3 regions of the Bacillus sp. CPT56D-587-MTF genome follow, and region 1 is predicted to be linked to each of the others. Evidence: riboswitches for the same ligand, from Rfam matches in the RefSeq annotation. Region 1 holds a riboswitch; each other region holds the start of a gene.
What was found. A riboswitch is a leader RNA that binds a small molecule or an ion and turns the genes downstream of it on or off. The one in region 1 is predicted to bind thiamine pyrophosphate.

Region 1 (10,454 bases):
TATCGGCTCAACAGCAGCGTTAATGGGGATTGCATTTGCGATGTTCCGTAACGTTGATAAAGAAAAGCGTGCAAAATATAAACCAATGTTTTTATCAGCAGCATTAGCAGTATTCTTAACAGGTGTAACAGAACCAATTGAATTCATGTTCATGTTTATTGCTCCAGTATTATATGTTGTATATGCTATTACAACAGGACTTGCATTCGCGCTAGCTGATTTAATTAACTTACGTGTTCATGCATTTGGATTTATTGAGTTAATTACTCGTACGCCAATGATGGTTAACGCAGGTTTAACAAGAGACTTAATCAACTTTGTTATTGTTTCATTAGTGTTCTTCGGTCTTAACTTTACACTATTTAATTTCTTAATTAAAAAATTCAATTTACCAACACCAGGGCGTGCAGGTAACTATATTGATAATGAAGATGAGGCATCAGAAGGAACAGGAAATGTACAAGACGGTTCATTAGCAACAAAAGTTATCGATTTATTAGGTGGAAAAGAAAATATTGCTGACGTAGATGCTTGTATGACGCGCTTACGTGTAACAGTAAAAGATTTAGATGTTGTTGCACCAGAAGCACAGTGGAAACAAAATGGTGCTTTAGGGCTTATTGTAAAAGACAAAGGTGTACAAGCGGTATATGGTCCGAAAGCTGACGTATTAAAGTCAGACATTCAAGATATGTTAGGTGCGTAATAATATGAAATTGCTAACTTTAAACTGTCATTCTTGGCAAGAAGAGAATCAAATAGAAAAGATACAATACCTTGCTAAAGTAATTCAAGAAGAAGAGTACGATGTCATCGCATTGCAAGAAGTAAGTCAGTCCATACAAGCTGAAAATGTATGCGGTAACAAGAAAAAAGATAATTTTGGACTTTTACTATTAGAAGAGTTAAAAGCGCTACATGTAAAAGATTACAATATTACTTGGGATTTCTCTCATATTGGTTATGATGTGTACGAAGAAGGATTAGCAATTATAACGAAGCATAATATTATAAAAGAAGATACGTTCTTCATTTCAGAAAACGAGGATACAACGTATTGGAAAACGCGTAAAATTGTAAGTACAACAATTGCTTATAATGGTAAGGATATAACGTTTTACTCTTGTCATCTCGGTTGGTGGAATGATGAAGAAGAGTCATTCAAAGGTCAAGTCGATCGTTTGATGGAGCGTGTAGATAGCAATAAGCTCGCCTTCTTAATGGGGGATTTTAATAACAATGCTCGATTGAAAGGCGAAGGTTATGAGTATATGATGCAAAAAGGGTTGTATGACACATATGAATTAGCAATAGAGAAGGATGAAGGAACGACTGTCCAAGGTGAGATTGCTGGTTGGGATGAAAATAAACATAATTTGCGAATCGATCTAATATTGTGTAACCAAAGTAAAAAAGTTCATTCTTCAAAAGTTATTTTTAATGGTACAAACAGAAATGTAATTTCAGATCATTTCGGTGTAGAGGTTCAATTGGATATATAATAGAAGAAATCCTCACAGAGAATAAAAGCTGTGAGGATTTTTTTTAGGAATACAAGTATTTCCAAGAGAAAATACTTGTATTTTTTATGACATTTCATATATATTTGTTATTATTGAATGTAAAACCGATTTGGTCATTTTGTATTCATACTTTGACTCACTTCGTTATATAATGAAGTAAGTGAAAGTTAATGGGAAAAAATAGTACGTTTTTGGTTAATACACGATGTAGAAAGTGATATAATTGCAAAATGTATGTATCATTTTCTAAAGAAGGAAAAATATATAATTAGGTGATAACTTCTATGAAACAGATTTGGCGTATTTATAAGACAGATTTACGGAATGTAGCCAAACATTGGGCTGCAATTGTTATTGTTTTAGGATTAATGATTTTACCATCGTTATATGCATGGTTTAACATTAAAGCTTCTTGGGATCCATATGGAAATACAAAAGAGGTTCCCATTGCAGTTTCTAACCAAGATGCAGGTTCTAATTTAAGAGGGAAAGATATTAATATCGGGAAAGAGATTGTAGACTCCCTTAAGAAAAACAAAAATCTTGGCTGGAAATTTGTAGATGAAAAACAAGCAATTTACGGAGTTGAGCGTGGAGATTATTATGCAAGTATTACGATTCCAAAAGATTTCTCTGAAAAAATTGCAACTGTTCTGGATGAAAATCCTAAAAAACCAGAACTGGATTACTATGTGAATGAAAAAGTAAACGCGATTGCACCGAAGATTACAGCAAAAGGTGCATCAGGTATTACAGAAGAAATTAGTAAAAACTTTGTAAAAACAGCAAACGGTGAGATTTTTAAAATCTTCAATGACCTTGGAATCGATTTAGAAACAAACTTACCAAGTATCGAGAAAGTAAAAGATCTTGTCTTTAAGTTAGAAGCGCAGTTCCCAGAAATGAATACACTTATGGATAAGGCGTTAGATGATGCAACTCGAGCAGAAGATGTTGTGAAAGTAGCGCAAAAAGAGTTGCCAGTTGTAGAGAGTGTTATGAATGATGGGCAAGAAGCGTTAGGGAATTTAGATAAATTCTTTGCGAGAAATGATGAAACATTGCAACGTGCCCCAGGAACTATTAAGAATAATTTAATGGTAATGCAAAAAGGTTTAGATGGTGCGGCGGCAATTACGGATTTCTTAAAAAATCCATCATTTGATTCTAATCTGACACTTCCAGATCCAGCTAAATTCCCAGTGTTGCCTAATATAACTATTCCGCAAGTACCACAAATCCCAGAAATTCCAGCGTTACCGCAAGTGAATGGTGGGGGGTATAAAAATATTGCTAAAAATATTAATCAAACTGTAAATAATGTTTTTAGTTCGATACGTGTCGGAACAACTTATGCACAAGGTGTTATAAATGGGTTGCAAAATGGTAATTTTGATCCGGAAAAAGCGAAGCAAGATCTTAATAAGGTTTCTGAGACGCTGCAAGGTCGTGCAGATAGTGTTTCATATTTAATTGATGTCTTTACTAAATTTAAAGAGTCTGCATCAACTGATTTTGGAAAAGAATTCTTCCAAAAGAGAATAGAAAAATTAACAAACCTTAAATCAGCTATTGAAAATGCAAATGGTGGCGTTAAAGATATTGCCAATATTATTGGTACAGGACAAGAAGTGAAACAAGATGTAAGAGACGCTGCTAATAAAAAGTTAGATGCAATAAATAACTTGGTAAATCAAGCAGAAGCAGATTATAATGCTACGTTTGTAGCAGATTTCGAAAAAGCAGTAAGCACAGCTGAGCAATTGAAAAACACAGCTGAAAATGTAAAAGAAGATGCTCAGCAACTAAGAGGTAATTTAAATCAAGATATCAAAAAAGCAAATGAGTTAGTAAACCAAACAAATGAAGCATTAGACAGTGGTAGAGAAAAATATGATAAAGCTGTAAATGATTACAGCAGATTAAAAACAGAGCTTGAAAAAGCAAGAGAAGACTTAAGTAACAAAGGTGTTAATGGATTAGATTCTACAAAAGTAGCCTTAAATGATTTGAATGGGCAGTTCAAAGCAAGTTGGAATTTAGTTAATGACATGATTCCAGTTCTGGAAAGTACAAATAAAGTGTTAGCTGATGTGAATAGTGATAAAAATCTTAATGGCACAATTTCTAAGTTAAATAAAGCAAAAGATGGTTTGCAAAAAGGAATGGAGTTAACTGATAAAGGAATTGACGCTATTAATAAAGGTCAAAAACCAGCAGCTGATGTTATTGAAAGTATTAATCAAGTGTCTAAAAGTGTTTCGGGCCAAATTGGTGACATTTTAGCTAAATATGACTCAGAAATCACTCCAAATTTCAATGCAGCAATTGCTCGCACAAAAGAGATGTCTAAAAACACATCTCAAATTTTAAAAGAGGCAGACAAAAAGCTTCCAGATGTTAAAAAATTACTAGAAGATTCATCAAAAGGTTTAGTAGATGGTAAAAAGAAATTAGCAGACATTAAAGCTGAAATGCCAGCTACTGAGAAAAAGATTAAAGAATTAGCAGATAAAATTCGTGATTTTGAATCTGAAGAGGATTTAAAAGACATTATACGCTTATTGAAAAATGATGTTGAAAAGCAAAGTGATTACTTTGCGAATCCAGTAAATTTAAAAGAAAATAAATTATTTGCGATGCCGAACTACGGTTCAGCGATGTCACCATTCTATACAGTGCTTGCATTATGGGTAGGCGCATTATTAATGGTTTCATTATTAACGGTAGAAGTACACGAAGAGGGCGCGAATTATAAGAGCCATGAAATTTACTTCGGACGTTTATTAACATTCTTAACGATAGGTCTTTCACAAGCGGTTATCGTATCGATGGGAGATATATTCTTACTCGGTACGTACGTAGTCGATAAGTTCTGGTTTGTGTTATTTAGTTTATTTATTGGTGGAGTCTTCGTTTGTATCGTATACTCACTCGTTTCTATTTTCGGAAACGTTGGGAAATCGATGGCGATCATTTTACTTGTACTACAAGTAGCAGGATCGGGCGGAACATTCCCAATCCAAATGACACCAGCGTTCTTCCAAGCGATTTATCCGTTCTTACCATTCACATACGCAATTAGCGCAATTCGTGAAACAGTTGGCGGAATGCTTTGGGATATCGTAACGCGAGATTTACTTGTGTTAAGTGCTTTCGTAGTAGTTATGATTGTTGCTGCGTTATTACTGAAAACACCAATTAACAAATCAAGTGAAAAATTTGTTGAGAATGCAAAAGGAAGTAAAATCATTCACTAAAATAAAAGGTTCCTACCGATAGAGGTAGGAACCTTTTTGTTTAATCAAATTTTAATTTTTTTAATGCTTCTGCGAATGGGTTATTTAATGGTTCTTCTTCTTTTTTCTGTTGTTTCATATATTTTTGAACGTCGCGCTTATCAGCTTTGTTTCCAGATTCTTTTTTACGTCTTTCTTGGAATGTTGATAATTTCTCGCGATAGCCACATTTACATGCAAAGATTTGGCCTGCACCCTCACCACGTAATTCTAGTTTCTTCTTACATTGCGGACAGCGAGCGTTTGTTGTACGAGATACATTTTTACGATGACCACATTCACGATCTTGGCATACGAGCATTTTTCCCTTTTTGCCGTTTACTTCTAGCATTGGTTTACCGCAGTCTGGACAAGACTTCGTTGAAATGTTGTCATGTTTATATTTTTTATCACTCGATTTAATTTCAGAAACAATTTCTTTCGTATAGTTCTTCATTTCCGAAATGAATACTTCTTTCTTTAATTTTCCTTTTGCAATTGCTTCAAGTTTTTGTTCCCACTCACCAGTTAGTGTAGGTGATTTTAATTCTTCTGGTACTAAATCAAGTAATTGACGACCTTTTGATGTAATGTGAATATCTTTACCACGTTTTTCAATTAAGAAAGAATTGAAAAGTTTGTCGATAATATCTGCACGTGTCGCTACAGTACCTAATCCACCAGTCGATTTTAACGTATCAGCAAGTTGTTTATTTTGCGTATCCATATATTTTGTAGGATTCTCCATTGCTGAAAGTAAAGTTGCTTCATTAAAGCGTGCAGGTGCTTTCGTTTGACCTGATGTTTGCATAAGTAACTTTACAGTTAATGTATCGTCCTTTTCAATGTGAGGTAGAATCTGCTCTTTTACGTCATCAGTTACATCATCGTCTTCAAATCGATTTTCGTATACTTCCTTCCAACCAGCATGTAAAATCGTTTTTCCGCGTGCAATGAATGTTTCATTGCCGACCTTTGTGCGTAACGTTAGTTGTTCGTATTCGAATGCTGGGAATAAAACAGCTAAGAAACGTTTTACAACTAAATCATAAATTTTGCGTTCTTTATCTGTGAATGCTGAGAAGTTAACGTATCCTTCTGTTGGAATAATCGCATGATGATCGCTTACTTTACTATCATCAACAAATGATTTGTTAGGTTTGATAGGCTTTTGTAATACTTTATGTGCGAAGGGACGGTATTCTCCAACACCACATGCTTTTAGACGTTCTGGAAGTGTTCCAACGATATCAGATGAAATGTAGCGTGAATCTGTACGAGGGTACGTTAGTACTTTATGCTGTTCATACAATTTTTGCATAATATTTAATGTTTCTTTAGCAGAGTAACCGAACTTTTTATTCGCATCACGTTGCAATTCAGTTAAATCGTAAAGACCAGGAGAGAATGACTTCTTCTGTTTCTTATCAATTTCCACAACAGTAGCATTTTGTTTATCTAAACGTTTTACAATACCATCGATTTTTTCTTTATTAAAACTACGGCTATTGCCATTTGCATCTTGCCAAGTAAGTTTGAGCTTCGCCATTGTTTGAGCTTCGATGCCGTAGTAAGTTTGTGCTTTGAAGTTCTTTATTTCATCCTCACGACTAGCAATCATAGCAACAGTAGGGGTTTGTACACGGCCGCAATTTAACTGGGCATTAAAGCGAGTCGTTAAAGCACGAGTTGCATTAAGACCGATATACCAGTCAGCTTCTGAACGCGCAACTGCTGAAGCGTATAAATTGTCATAGGCTTTACCTGGTTTTAAATTTGCAAAACCATCTTTAATTGCTTTATCGGTTACAGAAGAAATCCATAAACGTTTGATTGGTTTATTTAGCTTAACTTTATCGATAATCCAGCGTGCGACTAATTCCCCTTCACGTCCAGCGTCTGTTGCTACAATAATTTCATTTACATCTTTTCTAAGTAGCTGACTTTTTACAGCATTAAATTGTTTACCAGTTTGTTTAATAACCGTTAATTTCAAACGCTCAGGTAGCATCGGTAAATCTTCTAAATTCCACTTTTTATATTTCACATCATAACTTTCTGGATCTGCTAATGTAACGAGATGACCTAAAGCCCAAGTTACAATATATTTACTACCTTCAAGATAGCCGTTTCCTTTTTTATCACACTTCAGTACACGAGCAATATCTCGTGCAACGGAAGGTTTTTCAGCGATTACAACGCTTTTTGACATATTAAAAACATCCTTTCAAATTTCCATAAGTTAAATATAGCATACATCTTCTTGAGATTCAGTTTCGCTCCATATTTCAGCTGTTTTTAATGGAGTTAACAAAATCCCAACTGATTAAAGTTTCACTTTATCAGTTGCCTCTATATCAAATAGAAAAGTAAAGAACTTGTTATTTTACTAGAATAAGAGTAGACTTTGAAGTAGATGAATAAGAAACACATGGGAGTTTGTGGATACAAACTGAGAGTATGGCTACTAGTCCGTCATTGACCATTTGAACCTGTTGGATAATGCCAGCGTAGGGAGAGTGTAAAAGCACATATTCAGGCACTTTGCGTACGCGTAAAGTGTCTTTTTGTGTATCTCCCATCATTATAGTTAGGAGATGAAAAGGATGAATATGAAAGAAATTAGTAAAGTAGTGGATTTGGTGAGAGAATCTAATCCGCTTGTTCATAATATTACAAATGTTGTTGTAACAAATTTTACTGCTAACGGTTTGTTGGCACTTGGGGCATCGCCTGTAATGGCGTATGCGAAAGAAGAAGTAGCAGAAATGGCTAGCATTGCTGGAGCGTTAGTATTAAATATGGGGACACTTCGTCCTGAAGAAGTAGAAGCGATGTTACTCGCGGGTAAATCAGCAAATGCGAACAATGTGCCAGTACTATTTGATCCAGTTGGTGCAGGAGCAACTTCGTACCGAACAGAAGTTGCGAGACATATTCCGGCTGAAATTGAGTTAGCAATTATCCGCGGAAATGCAGCTGAAATAGCAAATGTTATTAATGAGAAATGGGAAATTAAAGGGGTAGACGCTGGTACTGGAAATGGAAATGTTGTAAGTATTGCAAGGCAGGCAGCAGATGAACTAAATACAGTTGCGGTCATTACTGGAAAAGAAGATGTTGTTACAGATGGAGAGAGAACTATTGTTATTCGAAATGGTCACCCTATTTTAACGAAAGTTACGGGAACAGGTTGTTTACTAACTTCTGTAATAGGAGCATTTGTAGCAGTGGAAAAAGATTATGTAAAAGCAGCAGTAGCAGCATTAACGTTTTATGGTGTAGCTTCGGAACTGGCAGCTGCTAAGACCGTGGAAAAGGGACCTGGTAGTTTCCAAATTGAATTTTTAAATCAGTTAGCGAATACTACTTCTGGTGATATTGAGAAGTATGGAAAGATTGAGGAGTTAGAGTAAGAGGGAGTGAAAGAAATGGCACGCATTGAAATAGATAAAATGTCTAAGCTATTGCAAGTGTATTTTATTATGGGAAGTAATAACTGCACAAGGGATCCTTTAGCTGTATTGAAAGAAGCGTTAGATGGTGGAGTGACAATTTTTCAGTTTCGCGAGAAGGGGGAAGGTTCTTTAATCGGAGAAGATAGAGTGCGCTTTGCAAAAGAATTGCAGACGCTTTGTAAGGAATATAGCGTTCCTTTCATTGTAAATGATGATGTAGAATTAGCCATTGAATTAGATGCAGATGGTGTTCATGTAGGACAAGATGATGAAGGAATTACATCTGTTCGTGAAAAAATGGGAGATAAAATTATCGGCGTATCTGCTCATACAATTGAAGAAGCACGCTTTGCAATCGAAAATGGAGCAGATTATTTAGGCGTTGGACCTATTTTCCCAACGAGTACGAAAAAAGATACGAAAGCGGTTCAAGGAACGAAAGGATTAGCCTATTTTAGAGAACAAGGAATTACAGTGCCAATCGTTGGTATTGGTGGGATTACAATTGAAAATACAGCGGCAGTTATAGAAGCGGGTGCGGACGGTGTTTCAGTTATTTCAGCAATTAGTTTAGCTGAATCGGCGTATGAAAGTACGAGAAAATTAGCTGAAGAAGTAAAGAGAAGTTTGTAGGGAAGGACGTGTAGCATTTCAAGTGCTGCATGGAGAAATAGACTGCCCCAAAATTTAAACAAACATTTGATTAAAAAAGCACAAACCTTTTTAAATAAAGGTTTGTGCTTTTTCTTTAAAACATAATTGAAATTAAGAGCATTCCAATTCCGATAGAAGTGAATGTTGCGATTAGACCTGGAATCATAAAGCTATGATTTAAAACATATTTTCCAATGCCAGTTGTACCAGTACGATCAAAGTTAATGGCAGCAACGATTGTGCCGTAGTTTGGAATGAAGAAATATCCGTTTACTGCAGGGAACATCGCAATCAGTAGCGCTGGTGGAATACCAAGGGATAGTCCAAGTGGCATTAAGGCACGAACAGTTGCTGCTTGGCTGTACAGTAAAATAGATAGAATGAATAGTGCGATGGCAAATAGCCAAGGTGCACTTGTTACTAAATGCTGAATGGATCCTTGAATCATATTTAAGTTTCCATTAAAGAAAGTATCTCCCATCCAAGCGATACCGAAAATAGCAACAACTGCTGTTGCCCCCGCTTTAAAGACGTTACCAGACACAATGCTTTCTACATTTGGTTTACAGAAAATAATAATAAGAGCCGCGATAGTTAACATAACCATCTCAATTGTATTCGGCATGGAAAGACGGGCTAACTTCCCATCAACTATCCATCCTGGACGAAGTGCTTCAAATGAACCAAGAAGTACAACAAGGAAGGTTCCTACAAGGAAAAGGATAACTGATAATTTTGCGCCCTTTACACCTACAAATTCTTTTTTCTCTTCAAGCTTAGGAATCATTCCTTCTTTTAATCGTTTTAAGTATTCAGGGTCTTCATTTAATTCTTTTCCCATCTTACTAGCAACGAATGCTGCTAACATACAAGCAATGAAAGTGGAAGGAATACTCACTTTTAAAATATCTAATAAAGTGATTTTATAGTCAGCTAACATTGCTAAAAGAGCAACTGTGGCAGCTGAAATTGGACTAGCTGTAATTGCTTGTTGAGAAGCGATTACGGCAATCGACATTGGGCGTTCCGGTCTAATCCCTGATTCACGAGAGACTTCTGCAATAACAGGAAGTACAGAATAGGCAACGTGACCAGTACCTGCACATAGTGTGAATAAATAAGTAACAATTGGAGCAAAAAAAGTAATACGCTTTGGATTTTTTCGTAATGCCTTTTCAGCTAGATGAACAAGATAGTCCATTCCTCCAGCAGCTTGCAAAGCACCAGCAGCTGTAATTACTGCCAAAATCATAAGCATTACATCGATAGGAGGCGCGGTTGGTTGTAGGTGGAAGACAAAAACGAGTATTGCCATACCAACTCCACCCATTACTCCTAAACCAACTCCGCCTAGGCGTGCACCAATAAAAATACAGAGTAACAAGGTAAGAAATTGTAGCCAAAACATGATAAACTACCTCCGAAATTCATTAGTTAAGATATATTCGAATAGTTTAATTTGAATGAAAATTAAATAAATACCCGAAGAAATCCTTGTTATTTATACATTTTTTATTATATAACACAAAAAAAGTAACATT
Region 2 (10,454 bases), 5.3 Mb from region 1:
ATACCAAGTCCTGATCCGATTGGAGATGCTCCTGGCATAATCGCATGCACGCCAAGCTCTTGTAATTTACGTGCTAATACAACATCATCAGATGTATACGGAAGTACGATAAATCCTTCTTCCAGTAACATTTCAGATGCCTTTAATGTTTCTACCGGATCAGGTAATAACGTTCTATCATCACCAATAACTTCTACCTTTATCATGTCACAAAGCCCAGAAGCTTTTGCTAATTTTGCAATACGAACAGCCTCTTCAGCGTTTTTTGCTCCTGCTGTATTTGGTAATAACGTATATTTTTTCACATCAAGTTTCTCTAATAAATTAGGTTGCTTTGCATCAAAGATATCCATACGACGTACTGCAAACGTTAAAATTTCAGCTTCAGAAACGTCAATTGCCTTTTGCTGTACGTCAAAATCAGGGAATTTACCTGTTCCTAATAAAAGTCTAGAATGAAATGAAAATGGTCCAATGTTTAACATAATCAACCGCCTCCTACGAAAGTTACAATCTCAATTTGGTCTCCATCAAAAACAGATGTATCTGTATGATCATCTTTTTGTAAAATATCTTTATTACGCTCTACTACAACAATTCTGTTATCTAGCTCTAAATGTGTAAGTAGCTCAGCTACTGTTTTTACACTCGCTGGCACTTCAATTTGGTTACCATTAATTTTTAAATTCAAACTTCCATCCCCTTTCTAAACTCTTCTAGAAAGCAATGAATCTAGCAAATGATTCTCTTGCTTTCCTTCTATTAAATCAGCCATATATTGGCCAGAAATAGGACTTAATAAAATACCGTTTCGATAATGGCCCGTGCAAGTATATAAACCTTTTATTTCTTCATGCTCTCCCATATAAGGAGCTTCATGATTCGATTGTGGTCTTAATCCTGCCCACGTGCTTTCCCATTCTGCTTCTTTTAAAGCTGGCAATATTGTATAAGCACGCTCTAATATAGAAGTTATACTTTCTGGCTGCACAGTTTTATTGAACGTATGTGGCTTCATTGTTGCCCCAATTACGTAACGTCCACCGCGCTTTGGAGTAATGTAAAATCTTTCTTGAAAAATAGGTGCTTTTAAAAGTTGTTTTCTACTTCTTACCGCAACCACTTCTCCTTTAACTGGATATGTACCCCAATCGCGGTGAAAATAACTGAGTAACTTCGTGCTCCATGAACCTCCTGCAATAACGACTTTCTCACATGTGACAATACCTTCACTTGTAATAACTCCAGTCACTTTATTATTTTCAATACGGATATCAAATACTTCTGTCTGTTCATATATATCAGCACCGGAAATCGCTGCAGAATGTGCGAATGCTTTCGTAAGCTCTGGTGCAATAACATGACCGTCTTTCGGATAATATACTGCTCCTATAATAGATTCGGATAGATATGGCTCTTTTTCCCGCACATGGTCTCCCGTTAGAAAATAAGAATCTTCACCTGTTTTCTGCTGCCAATCCATAATGTGAAGAATTCTTTCCTTCTCATCTTCATTTTGAGCAATACGATAAATTCCTTTTTCTTCATATCCAATATCAACACCCGTCTTTTCACGTAAAACTGCTGCAAGTTGTGGAAATATAGCTCGGCTTTCTCTAGCAAGTTCAAATAGAGGATCATACGCATCCCATTCTGCCTGAACACCAAGTAAACCAGCAGCTGCTTTTGAAGCTTCCGATGCAATACTTTGCTTCTCCACAATCGCTACTTTATGTCCTCTTTCTGCTAGAAAATGTGCAACTGAACTACCAATTACACCACCACCAATAATCGCTACATCATACTTCTCACACATGTTTTTCCGCCCACTTTCTTATTGATTCCTTATAAGATTTCGCTTTGCTATACGGGTTACTACTACTTACAATTCCAGACATAACTGCTATACCGCTTACACCGTTAGTAAGAACATCCACTGTGTTTTCTGGGGTAATTCCTCCAATTGCTGTAATCGGTATAGATAAACACCTTGCAATGTCTGAAATTTCTTCAAGCCCTCTCGCTGGCACACCTTTTTTACAATCTGTCGGAAATACATGGCCATAAACGAGTGAATCCGCTCCATTTTTAAAAGCTACTATTGCTTCATCTAGCGAATGCACAGAATAACCGACATGCAAATACGAAAACTTTTCTTTCACTGACTTTACATCTGTACTTCGATATCCTAGTTGAACACGAGGAATATTTAATAAAATTGCAATATCAATTCGATCGTTTATGACAATTTTAGAAGCTGGAAAGCCCTCCATTAATAGACTTTCCACACCTTCATATAATTCCTTCGTACTCTTCTCACGCTCACGAATATGCAAATAATCAATCTCACTCTCAATTTGCATCGCTACATTCACTAACTCTTCGAATGGCATATGGCCATTTGAGATTACGTGGAGCTCATTTTTCATATTCATTCGCCTACTTTAAAATATTTTCGAATAATTCATCGGCTGGGACGGTTTCATTCGTCATTCCTTTGTCCTTCAGCCACTTATTTTGTTTCTCCCAAGATTCTTTTGAATCTGATAAGAATGGCTCATCTTTCGTTTCCATCTTCTCTAATAAAATTTTCATACTTTCCTTTTCAACTTCTGGCACAAGTGGGAAGTTTTCTTTTTCTTGATGATTTAATAAAATATTCAATGCTTCATCTGGGTTTTTCTTCATGAAATCATAGCCTTTTTTCGTACCACGTAAGAAAGCTTGCAACGCCTCTTTATCTTTTTTCAACGTTTTATCACCTGTTACAAACACAAGCTCATGATAGTTTGGTACTCCGTAATCAGCTGGATTAAAGTACGCTGGTTCATGGCCTTCATGACGCATAACAGGTACTTCATGGTTAATGTATGCCCCTGTTACCGCATCTACTTTCTTCGTAATTAATGCTGGTACTAAATCAAAGCCAACATCTACTACTTTCACTGTATTAGGATTACCACCAGCTTCTTTTACCATCGTTTTTAAATACATCTCACTTAATGGTGTTCCAGAGTATCCTACTGTTTTTCCTTCTAAATCTTTCGGTGATTGAATGCCCGCTGATTTCAGTGATACAACATGATTTAATGGTGAACGTACGACAGCCCCAATTGATTTCACTGGAATTTGCTCATTCGCTCTCGCCATAACAACATCTGGCTGATAATACAAGCCAACTGTCACCTTCCCTGCTGCTGCTAGCGTTAATGGATCAGTCGGATTAGAAGGGAATTTAATATTTACCTTTACACCTTCTTCTTTAAAGTATCCTTTTTCAATTGCTGCATAGATAAAGCTATGTACCGCATTTGGATACCAATCTAACATGACTGTTATTTCTTTCTCTTTTTTACTTTTGTCTGATGCTGAATTACTCGAACATCCTGCAATTATTGCAATTAATAATGTAAACACAAAGATGCGTTTTAAAAATTTCATGAATGCTTCCTCCAACTAATGAATTTCTTTTCTAATATGGAAATAATTACGACGAAGAAAATAGCTAATAATGATAACAATACAATAGGTGCAAATACGCCAGCTCCATCTAACTGCGTCATCATTCTCTTACTGAAATATCCAAGCCCAGCTTGTGCACCGAGCCATTCTCCAATTGCTGCTCCGATAACACTAAGCGGAACTGCAATTTTTAAAGCTGAGAAAAAATAAGGAAGAGCAGACGGCAACTTTAATTTAAGAAAAATATCTCTTTTTGTTGCTCCATATGTAACTAAGAGCTCCTCCCATTCTTTTTTCGTACTACGCAGTCCATCATACGTATTGACCGCAATTGGGAAAAACGTAATTAAAACTGTGACAACAACCTTACTCCAAATTGTATATCCAAACCATAAAACAAATAGCGGAGCAAGCGCAGTAATTGGAATCGTTTGTGAAGCAACTAATAATGGATAAAATGCTCTTTCCATCCATGTACTCGCATTCATTAACATCGCTAGCCCTACACCTAATACGCTAGAGATAACAACACCTATTAAAACGACGTATAACGTTGCAGGTAAATGAACTGTAAATAATATGTCTTTTAGTTTCCATATCTTCATTACAATCGCAGACGGTGACGGTAAAATGTACATCTCATCTACAATTCTTGCTCCTATTTCCCACACAGCTAGTAAAATACTAGAAAGTGTAATAGCAGGAACTAATTCTTTCAATCGGTTCATCACACAAGTACCTGCCTTTGTAACATACTAAGAAGCTCATCTTTCAGCGCTAATACTTCCGGTTTATATAAATCTTTTCGTGTTCTGTTATGATCAAGCGGTACAGTCCGCTCAGTCAAAGTCGTTATCGGCTGCTGTTCCACTACTAAAACTCTGTTTGAAAGAAATAACGCTTCTTCAACATCATGAGTAATGAATAAAATTGTTTTTTCCCACTCTTGCCATTGTTCAAACAACCATTCTTGCAAAGAGGTCTTCGTTAAAGCATCCAACGCACTAAATGGTTCATCTAACAGCAATATCTCCCCGCCTGTTAATAAAGTTCGAATAAAAGATACACGTTGTCTCATCCCACCAGATAAATCTTTCGGATATTTTTGCTCATACCCTTGCAAACCAAATTTATGTAACAGTTCCTTTGCCTTTACTTCTGCTTCTTTCTTCTGTACACCTTGGCACTCTAGCGGCAGGGCAGCATTCTCAATAATTGTTCTCCACGGCAAAAGCATATCTTTTTGCGGCATATATCCTACAGGATGGTTCTTTGTTTCTGTCAGTTCTATCTGTCCAGTACTTACCTTTTCTAGACCTGTAATAAGGCGAAATAAAGTACTTTTTCCACATCCACTCGGTCCGATAATACTGACAAACTCTTTCTCATATATAGAAGCATTTAATTCATGGATGATTGGTTTCTCATCGTAATGAAAAGAAACATTATGAAACTGTAGTATGTTCTTGCTCCTCAAATCCCCACATCTCCTTACGATAGGACATATCCCAGAATAAATATTCAAATCGACTGGAATATAAGAAGATCTCCTCTAATCTTTCTAGTTCTTTCTCAGACTTTCCAACTGCCATTTCATTTAATAAATCTATTAACCAAATACAAAGATTACCGTATTCTTCCGAACTATATCCTTGAATCCACTCACCAAAAAACTCATGATCTCTTGCTCCAGGAATATCATTTAAACGCTTTCCAATTTCCCAATAGCTCCACATACATGGAAGAAGCGCTGCTATTAATTCCGCAAGTGTGCCATTTTGAGATACAGACATCATGTAATTTGTATAAGCTAAATTTTTAGCAGATGGTTTCGCAGACTCTATCTCCTCTATAGAAATTCCAAGTCTTTTTGCATATTGTTTATGGATTGTCATTTCGCCATTTAATATTCCATCAATTTGTTCAGCGAACTTTCCCATTACTTGTGGATTCGTTGCTTTTACAACACCAATCGCATATAACTTTGCATAATCTAGCAGATATAAATAATCTTGAATAATATAATACTGGAATTTATCTTTTTCTAACGTGCCATCTCCCATACCCACTACAAACGGATGATTATGACTCATCTCCCAAACCGGTTGCACAGTTTCTAATAATCTATCGCAAAATTTCATTTCTCTATCCCCTTTCAATATATGTATCTAAATAAAAAACCACTTCTATATATAAGAAGTGGTTACAGCAAATAAAGTTATACATTTATTCGATGTTCCACTTCCCTTCGCTAGTATTACCTAGATCAGGTGTTGTAAGGGTTAAGGATTATTCCTCTCTCAGCAAGTCAAGCACCCCTAGTGGTTTCAATATGAAATTTTCAAATAAAAAAGCCCCGTTTCTATACGCAAAGAAACGGGGACTCATTGTTAGTGTCCGAATTGCTTCCCTACGCTAGCATAATCTAGATCAGGTAATAAAAAGGATCAAAGGCTTACGGCCTACTCTCAGCTGGCAACACCAGCTCTCCTAGCAAACTATAAAATTATCACTGTCAGTATAACACCCTAATAAGACATCATCAACTTTTTTAATTTTCTTAATTGCCAACATAATATCAAAATTATACAATACATACATTCTATTTTAGAAAATAAAACCCCAATTAATTGTATAAAAAGGAATCATTATCCTCAAAAAATTTATTTTTATATTGATTTCATATTACATTTATGTGAATACCCCCACTATATTATATCTTTATACTATAATAAAATTACAACTATACAACTAGAGGAGGTCTCTATTCCATGAATATGAAAGCTACTGCTTTAACAGCAACTACTGTAGCGATTGCTTCTTTACTTCCTTCTATGGGTGAAACAAATGTACAAAAAGCAAACGCTGAACAATTATCTAATATTAAAACTGGGTATGTCAAAGTCGATCAAGTAGCATTACATACAGAAGATAACGTAAAAAGCACATCAATTGATACAATTCGCTTTAATACAAAAGTGAACATCATTGAAACAACTAATGGTTGGTATAAAGTATCTGTTCATAATAAAGTAGGTTATGTACAAAAAGATGCTATTTTACTAAAAAACAAACTTCAATCTAATGATCAATACATCGTTAATGCTAATGCATTAAACGTTCGCTCTGAACCTAATTTAGAATCTTCCATTTTAGATGTATTACCAAATGGTAAGTTTATTACCGTTCAAGAAGATCAAGGCGAATGGTATAAAATATCACATAATGGCCAAACAGGTTACGTACAAAAAGCATTCATCTCTAATGGTTCACAACCCTTAGTAAAAGGAATCACCGTTCAAAATAATACAAAATATACTGTTGCAACACCTAATCTAAATGTACGTAGCACAGCTAGTACAAGTAGCGCTCTACTCGGTTCATTACAAAACGGTACTCAAGTACAAGTAGTAGAAACTGTAGGTACTTGGTATAAAATTCGTTTTGGCACAGGATACGGATATGTAGCAAAACACTATGTAGTACAAAATCAACCACAAGCTAAAACAGATCAGCCTTCATCAATTCCAGCTGCTTTCAAATTCCCCGCTCAAGGAAGAATTAGCTCAACCTTTGATATACGCTGGGAACAAATGCATTATGGTATAGATATTGCCGCTCCAGGAAACGTCTCTATCCAAGCTGCTGCTGCAGGTAAAGTTGTGAAATCTTATTATTCAGCTAGCTATGGCAATGTTGTTTTCATTGCGCATCAAATCAATGGGAAATTATATACAACTGTTTATGCTCATATGAAGGATCGCACTGTACAAGCTGGTGATCAAGTACAGACTGGACAATTAATAGGTCATATGGGAAACACAGGTCATTCATACGGGCAACATCTTCATTTTGAATTACATAATGGAGAATGGAATTTTGAAAAAACAAATGCAGTAAATCCACTGCCATATTTAGTTAGGTAAATTGTATGCCACGCAATATACCTCTTATAATTGAATACGTAGCCTTTTTAGGTTTAATCTGTTGTTTAATCATTTACAATACAAACATTGTATTTTTATCTATTATTATTGCTTTTGTTGCATTAGAAATTATGATGGAATCATTTCAAGTGCAACTAAAACAAAAAATTGCCCATATTTATAATGCTATTTTTCTTTTGAGTGCTCTCATAACAAATATAATTAGTAATGGCTTTTATTTATCTACTGTATTTCCAGTATTCTTTATGGCTGTTTTATTATTTGTAGCTAGATATATTAATGTCCCTTATAACCAAAAACAAGAACAAGAAGCTTAGAAAGAGGAGACACTGTGTACCAATCTTTCAAAGATGCTCCAATAAAATACATATTGCATTTGTATAAGAAAGCCAATACTTTTTTTGGTATACAAGGAAGTTATACTGCACAACTTCTCCTATATGGAATGTTGTTTCTTGTCTTAATCACTTTCTCCTTGTTTTACTAACAAAAAAGGATCTCACATAAACTGGAGATCCTTTTTAATTTATATTAATTTTTCATATCGAAAATATTGTTTATCCACAAGCATATTTTTCATAAATAAAGCTTAGATTATATTTTTTCTCTAAGCTCATTCGTTGTTCGTCATCGCACCAATAGAAAAGAATATCATGAATCGTTGCGTAACGCTTATTTTTAAGAAATAGCCTAAAAAATGATGGTAAACAATCATGTAATTGTATAAATATATAATTGCGTAGTGTTTCTTCTTTATATTCAATGCCCTTACAAATATACAGTAATTCTTCACAATAATATGCATGCTGTGGAACTTGTATCATTTCGAAAAATGGCACATAAGATAGTAGCTTTCCAATAAAATGACCATATCGATCCATTACTCCTATCGTCATATGCTCCATCATTTCTTTCATCACATATAAATAATCATCTACATGCGTTGTCTTTAATGGGTCTAAGCGATCGGAAATTTGAGATAATACAGCTCTTTGACATGCTAAAACTGCCTGACTAGGTCCATAATATGATAGGAAATCTGTACACTTACGATATTTCCGTAATAAATCATGTGTATACAAATCATATACAAAAGTATTACAATACATTGCTAAACTCATCATATCACTATTTAATTGCTCTTTTGATAATGATTTCGCTCTCTTGCACATATAAAAGAATGTAAATTCCAATACTTCTTTATGAGATAATAAATGTTTACAATCGGTTATACACTTCTCATTAAATTTAACTCTATCCCAAATTTCAATATCCCTATCTGTCAATTCACCTATACGATATTTAATAATTAAATAATTTAAAGCAACTGATTGCGTCAAAAGATCCCATGTTTCATATTCCAATGAAGTATGAACAAACTCAGCTAATCCTTGCGCTATCATAAAATCATTTGCCTCTTCATACCAACCAATCTCTTGGCATAAGCGAAGAATACGCACTAAAGTTGGAATTTCATCTTTATGAAACTGCGGTAATTTCTTTGCTTTATTCATGCCATATACGATAAATGCCGCTAAATTTTCTTCTTTATAAAATTCTTTCTCTTTCCATACTAATATAGTTCGTTCTTTCCCCTCACCTTTTGGGTGACAAGGTACAAGCAAAGAAAATAATTCAGCGAAATTATTTGGTTCTATATATGTATCTGTAACCAAATTCCAATTTGGATCGCCCTGTACAGCCTTCATATAATTCCCCTTCCCTTTTCATCTATGTAGGAAATATTAATTTATTATCGCACCACTAAAAATTAATATTGTTATATTCAAAATCTCTCATAATGCTTATATCTATCAGTATATCATCTTTTCTCTTATTAAAAATTAAGAATAACAAATTTTAAAAAATGTCGAAATTATTAACCACATACTTATTATATAATGTCTCAGATACATCACGCTAACATATTAGTTTAATCCATATATACTAGAATAATGTATCTGAAATTTATATATAATTTAGCTCTTTATGAGTGACCATTAAACTCTCGGTTAATGAAAGTTTCAATTTACTCTGTACGCTCTGAGATTTCGCTCAAGGCAAATCCAGCTTGATCATCTGCTGATTCCCTTATAGCTAAATCTCCTAGTGCTAACATGCCAATAAGTTGACCACTATCAACTACTGGTAATCGTCTAATTTGATGCTGTGCCATTAGCTCTGTAGCTTTTTCAATAGAATCATTTGGAGAAACTGAGATAATATTTGTTGTCATTACATTTGTAATCTTATTAGATCCAGGATGTTTTTCAGCAATCCCTCGAACGACTAAATCACGATCAGTAACAAGCCCAACAACTTGCTCATTTTCAACAACAGGAATTAATCCAATCGATTCTTCCTTCATTTTTACAGCTGCCTCATATACATTGTCTAGCGGTGTACAATGTACAATATGGGTACTCATTAAGTCTCTCACTCGTGTCATTATGATTTCCTCCTTTTTATACATACCATAGCTTTTCCAAAATTCCTTTATTTATTTCTGGAAAGTAACGTAATAAAAAGGATTAACAAAATAAAAAAGAGCCAGCATAATGCTGACTCTTTTTGGTATGACCCGTACGGGATTCGAACCCGTGTTACCGCCGTGAAAGGGCGGTGTCTTAACCACTTGACCAACGGGCCATGGCTCCGCAGGTAGGACTCGAACCTACGACCGATCGGTTAACAGCCGATAGCTCTACCACTGAGCTACTGCGGAATAATATATGGTGGGCCTAAATGGACTCGAACCATCGACCTCACGCTTATCAGGCGTGCGCTCTAACCAGCTGAGCTATAGGCCCATATACTTTACAGGGGCAGTAGGAATCGAACCCACACTGGAGGTTTTGGAGACCTCAGTTCTACCTTTAAACTATGCCCCTAAATGATGCCGGCTAGAGGACTTGAACCCCCAACCTACTGATTACAAGTCAGTTGCTCTACCAATTGAGCTAAGCCGGCATAAAAAAAATGGTGGCTCGGGACGGAATCGAACCGCCGACACGAGGATTTTCAGTCCTCTGCTCTACCGACTGA
Region 3 (10,454 bases), 3.4 Mb from region 1:
ATGATCCGTATGCTGCGAGTTTTTGCAGTAGAGTAGTATTTATTAAAGATGGTCAACTATATAACGAAATTTATTGTGGTGAAAGCAGACAAGCCTTTTATCAAAAGATTATGGATGTTCTTTCTTTGTTAGGAGGGAAAAGGCATGACTTTTCGTCAGTTCGCATTTAATAATATTTTTCGTAATAAGCGTACATATGCTGCCCATTTTTTAAGTAGTGCATTTTCTATTATGATTTTCTTTACGTATGCTCTTTTATTATTTCATCCTGATTTACAAGGTGAGTTGAAATCGACAAGTGCAACAATAAGTGCATTTGGTACATTGGGATTTTCAGTTTCGCAAGGATTGATTTTTGTATTTTCATTTTTCTTCATTTTATATTCAGTTAGTTCGTTTTTAAAGACGCGTAAGAAAGAATTTGGCGTTTTAATGATGCAAGGTATGTCAATGAGACAGCTTAAGAAATTATTATTAATTGAAAATATGTTGATTGGACTTGGTTCAATTTGTATAGGGATTTTCATTGGACTCATATTTTCTAAACTAGTCTTATTGATAAGTGCAAGTGTATTAATGATTAATAATGGTTTACCTTTTTATATACCAGTGCGGGCTGTATTATTAACAGTTATCACATTTCTTTTCTTGTTTTTAATTGTTTCATTATTTACATTTAAAATGATAAAAGTAACGGAACTTGTGGAACTTATTCGAGCAGAGGAAAAGCCAAAACCTGAACCGAAATCTTCAGTTTTATTATCGCTACTTTCTTTAATTAGTATAGGATATGGATATTTTTCAGTATTTCGCTTCATACCAAGTACTAATTTTATTACGCTTGGAATAGGTGTGCTCCTAGTAATTATAGGAACGTATTTTTTATATACACAGTGTAGTGTTTATATATTGCACCTTGCTAAAAGGAGAGAAACTTTCTTTTTAAAGAGAACAAATATACTAACATTTTCAGAATTAATTTATCGTATGAAAGATAATGCAACAATGTTTTTTATAGTATCTATTATATCAGCAGTTGCTTTTACAGCAATTGGCACGACAGCTGCTCTTGGAAATAAAGATTTAGTAAGGATGACGAATCCGTATACATTACTATACATGGCTCCTGAAAACAACAAAATAGCGGATAAACATCTCTCTATTATAAAAAACCATCTGGCTGATGCTAATATTCCGTATCGAATGGCTTCATCTTCATATATATATACAGAAAGTAATGTATATGTAATGAAATTAAGTGAATATAACGAACTTGCGAGAGCACTAGGGTATCAACAAGAAACGATTGAAAAAGAAGATGAAATGTTATTAATTCCTGGAATGGTATCACAAAAACAAGAATTTAAAAATGGTGATTATAAGAAGAATATTGAAGTCATTCAAGGCGATTGGACAAAGACATTTCATGTGAAAAAAACTGTCGATAATTTAGTTTTGCCACATGATACGAAAGGGATATATATTGCTATTCAAGATCATGTATATGATGGAATTCCACTGAATAGTGGTCCAGATAATGAAGATATTATTCAATATCGTACTTACGGATTTGTTGTAGATGATTGGATAAAAACGAAAGAGGTTTCAAACCAATTAAATAATATATTTGATCAAGAACCTAGAGATATACATTTTGAATTTAGAGCACTAACAATAGAGTTGTTAAGTGCAAAACAAACGAATGGGTTATTACTTATGGCTAGTGTTTTAGTCGGAATCGTTTTCTTCACATTTGCTGCTAGTTTTATTTATTTCCGATTATATACTGATTTGAATCGTGATCAACAGCAGTATAAAATGATTTCGAAAATGGGGTTAAGTAAACGGGAGCTAAAGAAAGTTGTAACGAGACAGTTATTATTAATGTTTTTCTTACCAATTGTCGTTGCAGTAATACATACTGTAGTCGCTTATATGGCATTACAACAATTAGTCGATTTTTCTATTCTAAATAGCTCTATCGTCATTTTAATTTCATTTATATGTATACAAGTTTTATATTTCTTTATAACTCGTTGGCGTTATTTACAAAAGCTTCATAAGACAATGGAACAATAGAGAAAATCAGCAAGTAAGATTGCAGAAAAGCATGTAAAAAAACAATTTGAAGTTATGGAAGGAACTGTGATGAAAAAACAATTATCTATTTTCATATTAAGTATATTATTGTTATTAAGTGTAAGTGCATGCTCTAAAAACGAAAACAGATTTCCAGCTAACGGTGTGTTAATCATTGGAGATGAGAATCATACTGGAGCAATTATGAATCGTTATAAGGAAAACACGAAAGAACAGGAAGCTTTTGCAGTGAAAACAGGTAGATTTGACCAAAAAAGGGTTCTGATAATAAATGAATCTACTGCACAAGCGATGATGAATGCAAAGCTTTTTCGTAAACGTGATCAAGCATCCCTTTCTAAAACGTTAGATACGTTGCCGAATTTTCCAAAAGAAAGTTCCCTATTATTTATAAATGAAGAAGAAAAGAATATAAAAAGTATTGAAATAGAAGGAAACAAGATACCTGTTACATATGGTAGTGATGCTTGGCTTGGCAATAAACGTGACTATGGAGCACTATGGTATATCGTTGTGGCGAAAAATAGTGTGTATAAAGAAATAAAAGCAAATGAAACGAATATGCAACTTCTACACTTGAAAAAGTCATTAGGTGATGAAAACCCTAAAATATCGACAGATAATACGTTGATTAATGAAAAAGTAAAAGTAAGAAAGTTAATTGAAGGTTATAGAGATGAGGTATCAATTCAGTTTGTAACGATTGGAGAAAAATCTTAAAAAAGAGCTCGAGGTTGATGGATACTTTATCAACCTCGAGCTCTTTTTAATACCGTTTAAATAACTTACATTACTTCATTTAATCGAGTCTCACTCGTTTCTTCAATCGCATTTGAATTTTGAACTGAATTATTTTGTGCTTCTTTTTCTTTACGAGCCTTTTGTAGCATTTCAAGTATAATCCATAAAGGAACACCTTTATCTTTTAGCATCTTCCATAAATCTAATTCATTAAATTTATGCTCAGGCTGTTTCATTTCTTTTTCAGATAAACGAATATCAAACTTGATAGGATCATTTATTTTCTTACTTTCAAGTTTAGTAGAAGAGATGGTATTATGCTCAAGATGAGATGGAGTTATTTTAGTAGGTTGAGACAATGTATGAATATTTGATCCGATTTGCATGATTTTTCCTCCTTTTCAAGCAATGAGATTAGTTTTCTTATGGTTTTTAAATCTTTTTAACATGAGGAAACTATATCTAATTATAAATCTAAATAAATAGATTTACAAGTTATATTGTAAAAAGTAAATATTTACTTGAATTAATATTTATCAACATTTGTATATGTTTTCTATATATACAAAGTATATAAAATACTTTACATTATGTTTAAGTTGTTAAATTATTCTGTTAATTAGTTAAAAAGAAAAATGTAAACGTTTTATTAGGGGGGAGAAAGTATGGGGAAGTTATTTTTAAAAATATGTTTTTTTGCATTAGTGACCGTATGTTCATTCGCAGCGAAAATATCATACGCTGAAGAGAGGCAACAAAATAATTATCCTATCATATTGGTGAATGGATTTGCTGGATGGGGTAGAGAAGAAATGCTTGGCGTAAAATATTGGGGTGGTGTTCATGATATACAGGAAGATTTGAAACGAAATGGTTATACGGTACATACCGCAGCTGTTGGACCTGTTTCTAGTAACTGGGATCGTGCATGTGAATTGTATGCACAAATTAGCGGTGGGACAGTAGACTATGGTGCAGTCCATGCTGAGAAACATGGACATAATCGTTTTGGCAGAACTTATAGTGGTTTTGCGCCGAATTGGAGTGAAACAAATAAAGTTCATTTAGTTGGACATAGCATGGGTGGACAAACGATTAGAACATTAGTACAGCTATTAAAAGAAGGTAGTCTTGAAGAAAAGAATTATGTGAAAAATCACCCAAACACCAAAATATCACCACTATTTGAAGGCGGAAAATCATATGTTCATAGTGTTACAACATTAGCAACCCCTCACAACGGTACAACACTTGCGGATGGGAGTCTTCTACTGCCGTTTGTTAAAGATTTACTCATTACAGCTGCAAGCTTTGGAGGAAACAATAATTTACATTATATGATTTTAAATTGGATCAATGGGGTATAAAGAAGAATGCTGGAGAGTCCTTTTTCCAATATAGTAATCGTATTCTAAATAGTTCACTTTGGAAAAATACAAAAGATATAAGTCAGTGGGATTTAAGTACAGATGGTGCAAAGGAGTTAAATAATTGGGTAAAGACGCAACCAGATGTGTATTATTTATCCTATAGTGGACATGCATCACAAGCAGCACCTATAACAGGTTTACATTTGCCTCATATAACGATGAATAAAGTGTTAATGGGAAATGCATTTTTCTTAGGTTCTTATGCGAGATATGAAGAAAACCGTCCGCTAGTTGATACTTCTTGGTGGCAAAATGATGGTGTAGTAAATACAAATTCCATGATTGCACCATCTTCTAATGTTGCTGTAAATAATAATGAGTCATTACAGGTTGGAAAATGGAATCATATCGAAACGAAAGCGAATTGGGACCATCTCGACATGGTAGGGTTAAGTGTTTCAGACTCGTTAGGTTTTTCTAGCATTCAAGAGTTTTATAGAACAATTGCTGAAAAGCTATCACGTTTACCGAAATAGGTAATAATAAAGCGCTCTCGATGGAATTCGAGAGCGCTTTATATTATATTGAAAGAGGGATTTGGTAGAAAAATATGGGGGGATATTATGAAAATTCAAGTTGTATTATCAGGATACGGAACAGTAGGCAGAGAGTTTATAAAATTATTAAATGAAAAATATTCATATATATATGAAACATATGGGATTCAATTAGTTGTAAGTGGCGTATTAGGGAGAAATATTGCAATACATAATGAAGAAGGCTTATCTCTTCATCATTTATTGATGTATGGTGGCGGTACCGCTGCAATTGAAAAATATTTAGAGTATCATCCGAAGGAACGTGCAATAACTAGCATAAGTGGTACTGTATTGGTAGAATCAACGGTTACAAATCTTAAAGATGGAAATCCAGGGAAACAATATATGAAACAAGCGATTGAGAAACAGATGGATATAGTAGCAATTTCTAAAGGTGCGCTCGTTACAAACTGGAGAGAAATAAATGAAGCAGCAAGAGGCGCAAATGTACGAATTCGATATAGCGGTGCAACAGCCGCTGCACTGCCGACACTAGATATCGGACAATTTAGTTTAGCCGGTTGCAGTATTGATAAAATAGAAGGAATATTAAATGGAACAACTAATTATATTCTTACGAAAATGTATGAGGAAGATATGACATTTGAAGAAGCGCTGAAAGAAGCACAAAATAAAGGGATTGCTGAGACAAACCCTATATTAGATATAAGTGGTTCAGATAGTGCGTGTAAATTGTTACTTTTGACTAACAGCTTAATGGAAACAGAGAAAACACTTACTGATATACATATAAAAGGAATTGAGCACGTTACAAAACAGCAAATACAAAACGCTAAGGAACAACATAAAATTATTAAATTAATAGCATCAATATATAAGGATGAGGGTGGCAATGTGAATTTAAATGTTGAACCGTGCGAAATAGAAAAAGATCATCCGTTAGCAAATGTAAATGGGACCGAAAAAGGAATTACATTCTTTACAGATACGATGGGACAAGTTACTACAATTGGTGGGGCTTCTAATCCACGAGGCGCTGCAGCTGCAGCTTTAAAAGATGTAATTAACTTATATCGAAAAGATTTGTAAGACCGTACCGCCCTTTATAAAAAATACATATGTCGTGGACCTTTTGAGAATGAAATAAATATGCAAAAATGATTGCAGGGGGTAAGGAATTGTTTAAGGATTTTAAAGTTGTTAAAGATCGTCCAGTTTATATTCAATTAAAAGACTATTTGAAAAAGATGATTATGAAAGGGCATTTGCTCGGGGATCAAAAAATCCCATCAACAAGGGAACTAAGTGAATTACTAAGTGTGAGTAGAAACACTGTACTCGCTGCTTATGCAGATTTAGAGCAAGAAGGACTCATTTATGCAGTTAAAGGAAAAGGGAACTTTGTTGCGAAGGTGGATATATCTAACACTTCGTCTGTTGAAATAGATTGGAAAAATAAACTTAATACAGTGACCGCATTAGCGGACGAATTAGATTTAATGAAACATGGTGTTCGTTGGGCAAAGGAAATGATTGTTTTTAATAGTATAGCCCCGGATGAGAAGCTATTTGATGTTGAAAATTTCAAAAGAGCTTTTCTTACTCGTATGTCCATTGAAGGGGACATCGTATTGAACTACGGATATGCAAAGGGATATAGACCGTTAATGAATTATTTACTTCATTACATGGAAATGAAAGGTGTAGACATTTCGAATAAAGATATTCTAATTACAAATGGATTTACAGAAGGGTTGGATATTGTACTCTCTTCTTTATCAAAAAAATCCGGGCGTGTCATTTGTGAGAATCCAACTCACCACGCTGCACTTAAGCTTTTCCGTTTACATGGACTTGAAGTTCATGGGATTGATATGCATGAGGATGGTATTGATACGAATGAAGTTGAAAAAAGTTTGCGTGAAAAAGATTTTGATTTTGCTTATTTAATTCCTTCTTATCATAATCCAACCGGTATTGTTACGAGTTCAGAGAAAAGAACGGAATTGATGAGGTTATTCTCAAAATACAAGGTTCCTATTATAGAGGACGGATTTAATGAAGAATTACGTTATTCAGGTTCACATTTAGCTCCATTATTAACTTTTGCGGGAGCTGGCAATAATGTGATTTATATTAGTAGCTTTTCAAAGGTACTTTTCCCTGGTTTACGTGTAGGCTGGATTATTGCAGATAAAGAGCTGATTCATTATTTAGAAAGCGTAAAAAGAGCAAGAACGATTCACACATCTACGCTAGATCAAGCTGTTCTGTTTCAATATTTACATGAGGGATATTTTGAAAAATATTTAAAAAAGGCAAGATCTGTTTATAAGAAAAAATATGAGTTAGCTGTCGGGGCATGTAACCAGTACATTCCTTTTAAAAGAATGACTGGAGATGGTGGACTTCATTTATTTATAGAGCTAGAAGAGCATATGAATGCCCGCACACTTTTACAAAAGTGTTATGAGAAAGGCGTTACGTTTTCACCTGGAGATGTTTTTTACTCTGATGGAGAAGGAGCGAACACTTTCCGATTAGGTTTTTCGCGCTTGAAAGAAGAAGAAATAGTTCGGGGAATTAAAATAATTGGTGATACATTAAAAAATGAAATTTGGAGTTGAGAAAATGAAAATCGGTGTTATTATGGGCGGGGTATCGTCTGAAAAACAAGTTTCAATTATGACGGGGAATGAAATGATTGCTCATTTAGATAAAAATAAATATGAAATAGTTCCAATTACATTAAATGAAAAAATGGATTTAATTGAAAAAGCGAAAGACATTGACTTTGCGTTGCTCGCATTACACGGAAAATACGGAGAAGATGGGACAGTTCAAGGAACACTGGAGAGTTTAGGGATTCCTTATAGCGGAAGTAATATGTTATCTAGCAGTATATGTATGGATAAAAATATTTCGAAAAAGATTTTACGTTATGAAGGTGTAGAAACACCAGATTGGATTGAACTTACAAAAATGGAGGATCTAAAGCTTGACCAGTTAGATAAGTTAGGATTTCCATTAGTAGTAAAACCAAACTCTGGCGGATCGAGTGTCGGAGTGAAAATCGTTTACAATAAAAATGAATTGATCTCAATGCTAGAAACTGTATTCGAATGGGATTCTGAAGTAGTAATTGAGAAGTATATAAAAGGTGATGAAATTACATGTTCAATTCTGGATGGAAAACAGTTACCTATAGTTTCAATTCGACATGCAGCCGAGTTCTTTGACTATAATGCAAAATATGATGATACTAGTACAGTTGAGGAAGTTATCGAACTTCCAGCAGAAATTAAGGAACGTGTAAATAAAGCGTCACTTGCTTGTTATAAAGCATTAAAGTGTAGTGTTTATGCAAGAGTTGATATGATGGTGAAGGACGGAATTCCATATGTAATGGAAATTAATACATTACCAGGGATGACACAATCAAGTTTATTGCCAAAAAGTGCAGAAGCAGCGGGGATTAGTTATAGCAAACTATTAGATATGATTATTGAAACATCATTAAAAGTTAGAAATGAAGAAGGGTTTTAAGGAGATTATATAACGAATTCTTTTGACAGTTTCACGAAGTATGCTATGATGAATACATTATAAAAACAAAATATTTATCCACTAGGGGGGCCTTTTATAGGCTGAGATCAAATGTGATTTTGAGACTCTTAGTACCTGATCTGGTTAATGCCAGCGTAGGGAAGTGGGAAAGACGTTGCTATTTAATGAGTAAATAAATACTGTCAATTTCACTTTCTTTACGCCTGTAAAGAAAGTTTTTTTATTTTACAGCTTTAATAATTGTGGATAAATACTTATATTTTATACATTATTGGAGGGATTTAAATGACTTTTTCACAATCATTACGTAAAGAAGTAGATTCAATTTGGGAAGCGAGTTTTAACCATCCTTTTGTAAAAAAACTTGGTGAAGGAACGTTAGATTTAGCTAGTTTTCGTTATTATGTGCTTCAAGATTCATATTATTTGAGTCATTTTGCTAGAGTACAAACTTTAGGAGCTGCAAAAGCTCTTGAATTAGAGACGACAGCTCGTATGGCACATCATGCTCAAAATACATATGAAGCAGAGTTATCTTTACATGAGAATTTTGCTAAAAAACTAGGGATAACGAAAGAAGAAAAAGATAATTTTATTCCTGCGCCAACTGCATATGCGTATACTTCACATATGTATCGTGCTGCGTATGAAGGGCATTTAGGAGATATCATTGCAGCAATTTTACCTTGCTATTGGTTGTATTATGAAATTGGCGAACGCTTAAAAGAGTGCCAGCCGGAAGAGCCAATTTATAACGAATGGATTTCTGCTTATGGATCTGATTGGTTCCGTACGCTAGTTGAAGAACAAATTACACGTTTAGATACTATCGCTGAAAAAGTAACAGAGGCAGACCGCAAACGTATGAAACAGCATTTTATTATTAGCAGTCAATATGAATATTCATTTTGGGAAATGGCTTATACATTAGAAAAGTGGCCAGTGGATACAGACGTAAAAGACGTAATTGGATAAAGAATAGAAGTAATGTTATAGATAGGTCTGGATCATACCTATCTATATATTTTTTCTTGTCAAATTTGCGTAAAGTTATTAGTGCTACGGATATGGCGAAATAGAATATCGATAATTTAGCTCATTTACTTGTCTACGCATTAACTGGATAAACTTCTGTCACATTTATTTTACAATTAAAGAACGTAAATGTTGGTGGTATGAAGTTAAATAAGAAAAGAAACCCGAGCTATTAGCTGTAACGGAGTTGTTTTTTCTTCGCAGGAATTCCTAAATTATCATGGAATGTTGTTAATACGATATGCAAATATGCATATCGTATTTTTTTGAGTTCTTTATGTGTTAAAATTAGATATAAATATATGGAAATATAAAGAAGCAAAAGCAGGAATATCCAATGAATTTTGAGAGGTGTTATATGTTTACAAATAAGAAATTAATTCGATTTGGTTTATCGTTGTTTGTATTTTTAGGGATAATTAATTTTACAATCAGCTATTTCCAAACATATCTTGAAACAGCAGCAGATATTAAATGGGTAATTCCAGAAATTTGGAAAACCATTTTGCTAGATGTTCCTCAAGGTATACTTGTTCTTTTAGGCGCAATTGCTTTATATGATTTCACAAAAGAGGCATCACAAAAAGACGCATCAATCTAAGTGTGTCTTTTTTCTATTAGGAATTTCATAGAGAGTTTTGCTGGAGAAATAGAATGAAAAGCCCTAATTAGGGCTTTTTTCTTTGTAGGAATTTCTTATCTGTCATAGAAACCGGTCACTTGGAGGTGTTATAGCGAAAGCCATTTACAGTACAGAAAAATCTAAGCAGCACACGGAAATATATAGGACATGGCATCATAATTATTGAGAAATTAATTGAACTTAGTAAGTATGAAGATATGACGCTAGAATTCATATTTTTTAATTTTTATTTATCCCGCTATTTGCCGGGCAGTAAGCCCCCCACCTCAAAATTCAGCGGAAGCAAAGAAGTTAGGTAGGGGATGAACAAAACCCCACTGATTAAAGTTTCACTTTATAAAAATGAGCCCATAGCAAAAATAGGTATATGAACAAGGTGCATCATTTAGTGATAAGTCATACTTTGTTGGTGTACGTATTGAACTTAGTTTGTAGCGC

Region 2: it holds a riboswitch for thiamine pyrophosphate, as region 1 does, so the genes downstream of both, tenA (thiaminase II) here and thiM (hydroxyethylthiazole kinase) in region 1, are expected to answer to the same signal.
Region 3: it holds a riboswitch for thiamine pyrophosphate, as region 1 does, so the genes downstream of both, tenA (thiaminase II) here and thiM (hydroxyethylthiazole kinase) in region 1, are expected to answer to the same signal.

The regions. Positions count from the first base shown of each region.
Region 1 covers NZ_JBYTEF010000001.1:5,635,449-5,645,902, forward strand. The annotation lists gene AC3WVZ_RS29115 (PTS transporter subunit IIBC) at 1-706, shown strand, start outside; gene AC3WVZ_RS29120 (endonuclease/exonuclease/phosphatase family protein) at 711-1,502, shown strand; gene AC3WVZ_RS29125 (YhgE/Pip domain-containing protein) at 1,808-4,783, shown strand; gene topB (DNA topoisomerase III) at 4,824-7,013, opposite strand; TPP riboswitch at 7,223-7,335, shown strand; gene thiM (hydroxyethylthiazole kinase) at 7,408-8,217, shown strand; gene thiE (thiamine phosphate synthase) at 8,233-8,892, shown strand; gene AC3WVZ_RS29145 (anaerobic C4-dicarboxylate transporter family protein) at 9,008-10,321, opposite strand.
Region 2 covers NZ_JBYTEF010000001.1:374,227-384,680, reverse strand. The annotation lists gene thiG (thiazole synthase) at 1-485, opposite strand, end outside; gene thiS (sulfur carrier protein ThiS) at 488-691, opposite strand; gene thiO (glycine oxidase ThiO) at 707-1,816, opposite strand; gene tenI (thiazole tautomerase TenI) at 1,809-2,429, opposite strand; gene AC3WVZ_RS01980 (ABC transporter substrate-binding protein) at 2,440-3,441, opposite strand; gene AC3WVZ_RS01975 (ABC transporter permease) at 3,438-4,190, opposite strand; gene AC3WVZ_RS01970 (ABC transporter ATP-binding protein) at 4,190-4,939, opposite strand; gene tenA (thiaminase II) at 4,908-5,603, opposite strand; TPP riboswitch at 5,689-5,792, opposite strand; TPP riboswitch at 5,853-5,964, opposite strand; gene AC3WVZ_RS01960 (SH3 domain-containing protein) at 6,234-7,388, shown strand; gene AC3WVZ_RS01955 (hypothetical protein) at 7,394-7,726, shown strand; gene AC3WVZ_RS01950 (DUF3965 domain-containing protein) at 7,967-9,118, opposite strand; gene AC3WVZ_RS01945 (CBS domain-containing protein) at 9,439-9,858, opposite strand; tRNA gene AC3WVZ_RS01940 (tRNA-Glu) at 9,987-10,058, opposite strand; tRNA gene AC3WVZ_RS01935 (tRNA-Asn) at 10,060-10,134, opposite strand; tRNA gene AC3WVZ_RS01930 (tRNA-Ile) at 10,143-10,219, opposite strand; tRNA gene AC3WVZ_RS01925 (tRNA-Trp) at 10,230-10,300, opposite strand; tRNA gene AC3WVZ_RS01920 (tRNA-Thr) at 10,307-10,379, opposite strand; tRNA gene AC3WVZ_RS01915 (tRNA-Phe) at 10,390-10,454, opposite strand, start outside.
Region 3 covers NZ_JBYTEF010000001.1:2,238,542-2,248,995, forward strand. The annotation lists gene AC3WVZ_RS11415 (ABC transporter ATP-binding protein) at 1-170, shown strand, start outside; gene AC3WVZ_RS11420 (ABC transporter permease) at 145-2,079, shown strand; gene AC3WVZ_RS11425 (lipoprotein BA_5634 family protein) at 2,149-2,820, shown strand; gene AC3WVZ_RS11430 (DUF3914 domain-containing protein) at 2,886-3,227, opposite strand; partial or broken gene AC3WVZ_RS11435 (esterase/lipase family protein) at 3,507-4,747, shown strand; gene AC3WVZ_RS11440 (homoserine dehydrogenase) at 4,835-5,860, shown strand; gene pdxR (MocR-like pyridoxine biosynthesis transcription factor PdxR) at 5,950-7,398, shown strand; gene AC3WVZ_RS11450 (D-alanine--D-alanine ligase) at 7,403-8,317, shown strand; TPP riboswitch at 8,391-8,496, shown strand; gene tenA (thiaminase II) at 8,624-9,313, shown strand; gene AC3WVZ_RS11460 (DUF3937 domain-containing protein) at 9,711-9,974, shown strand.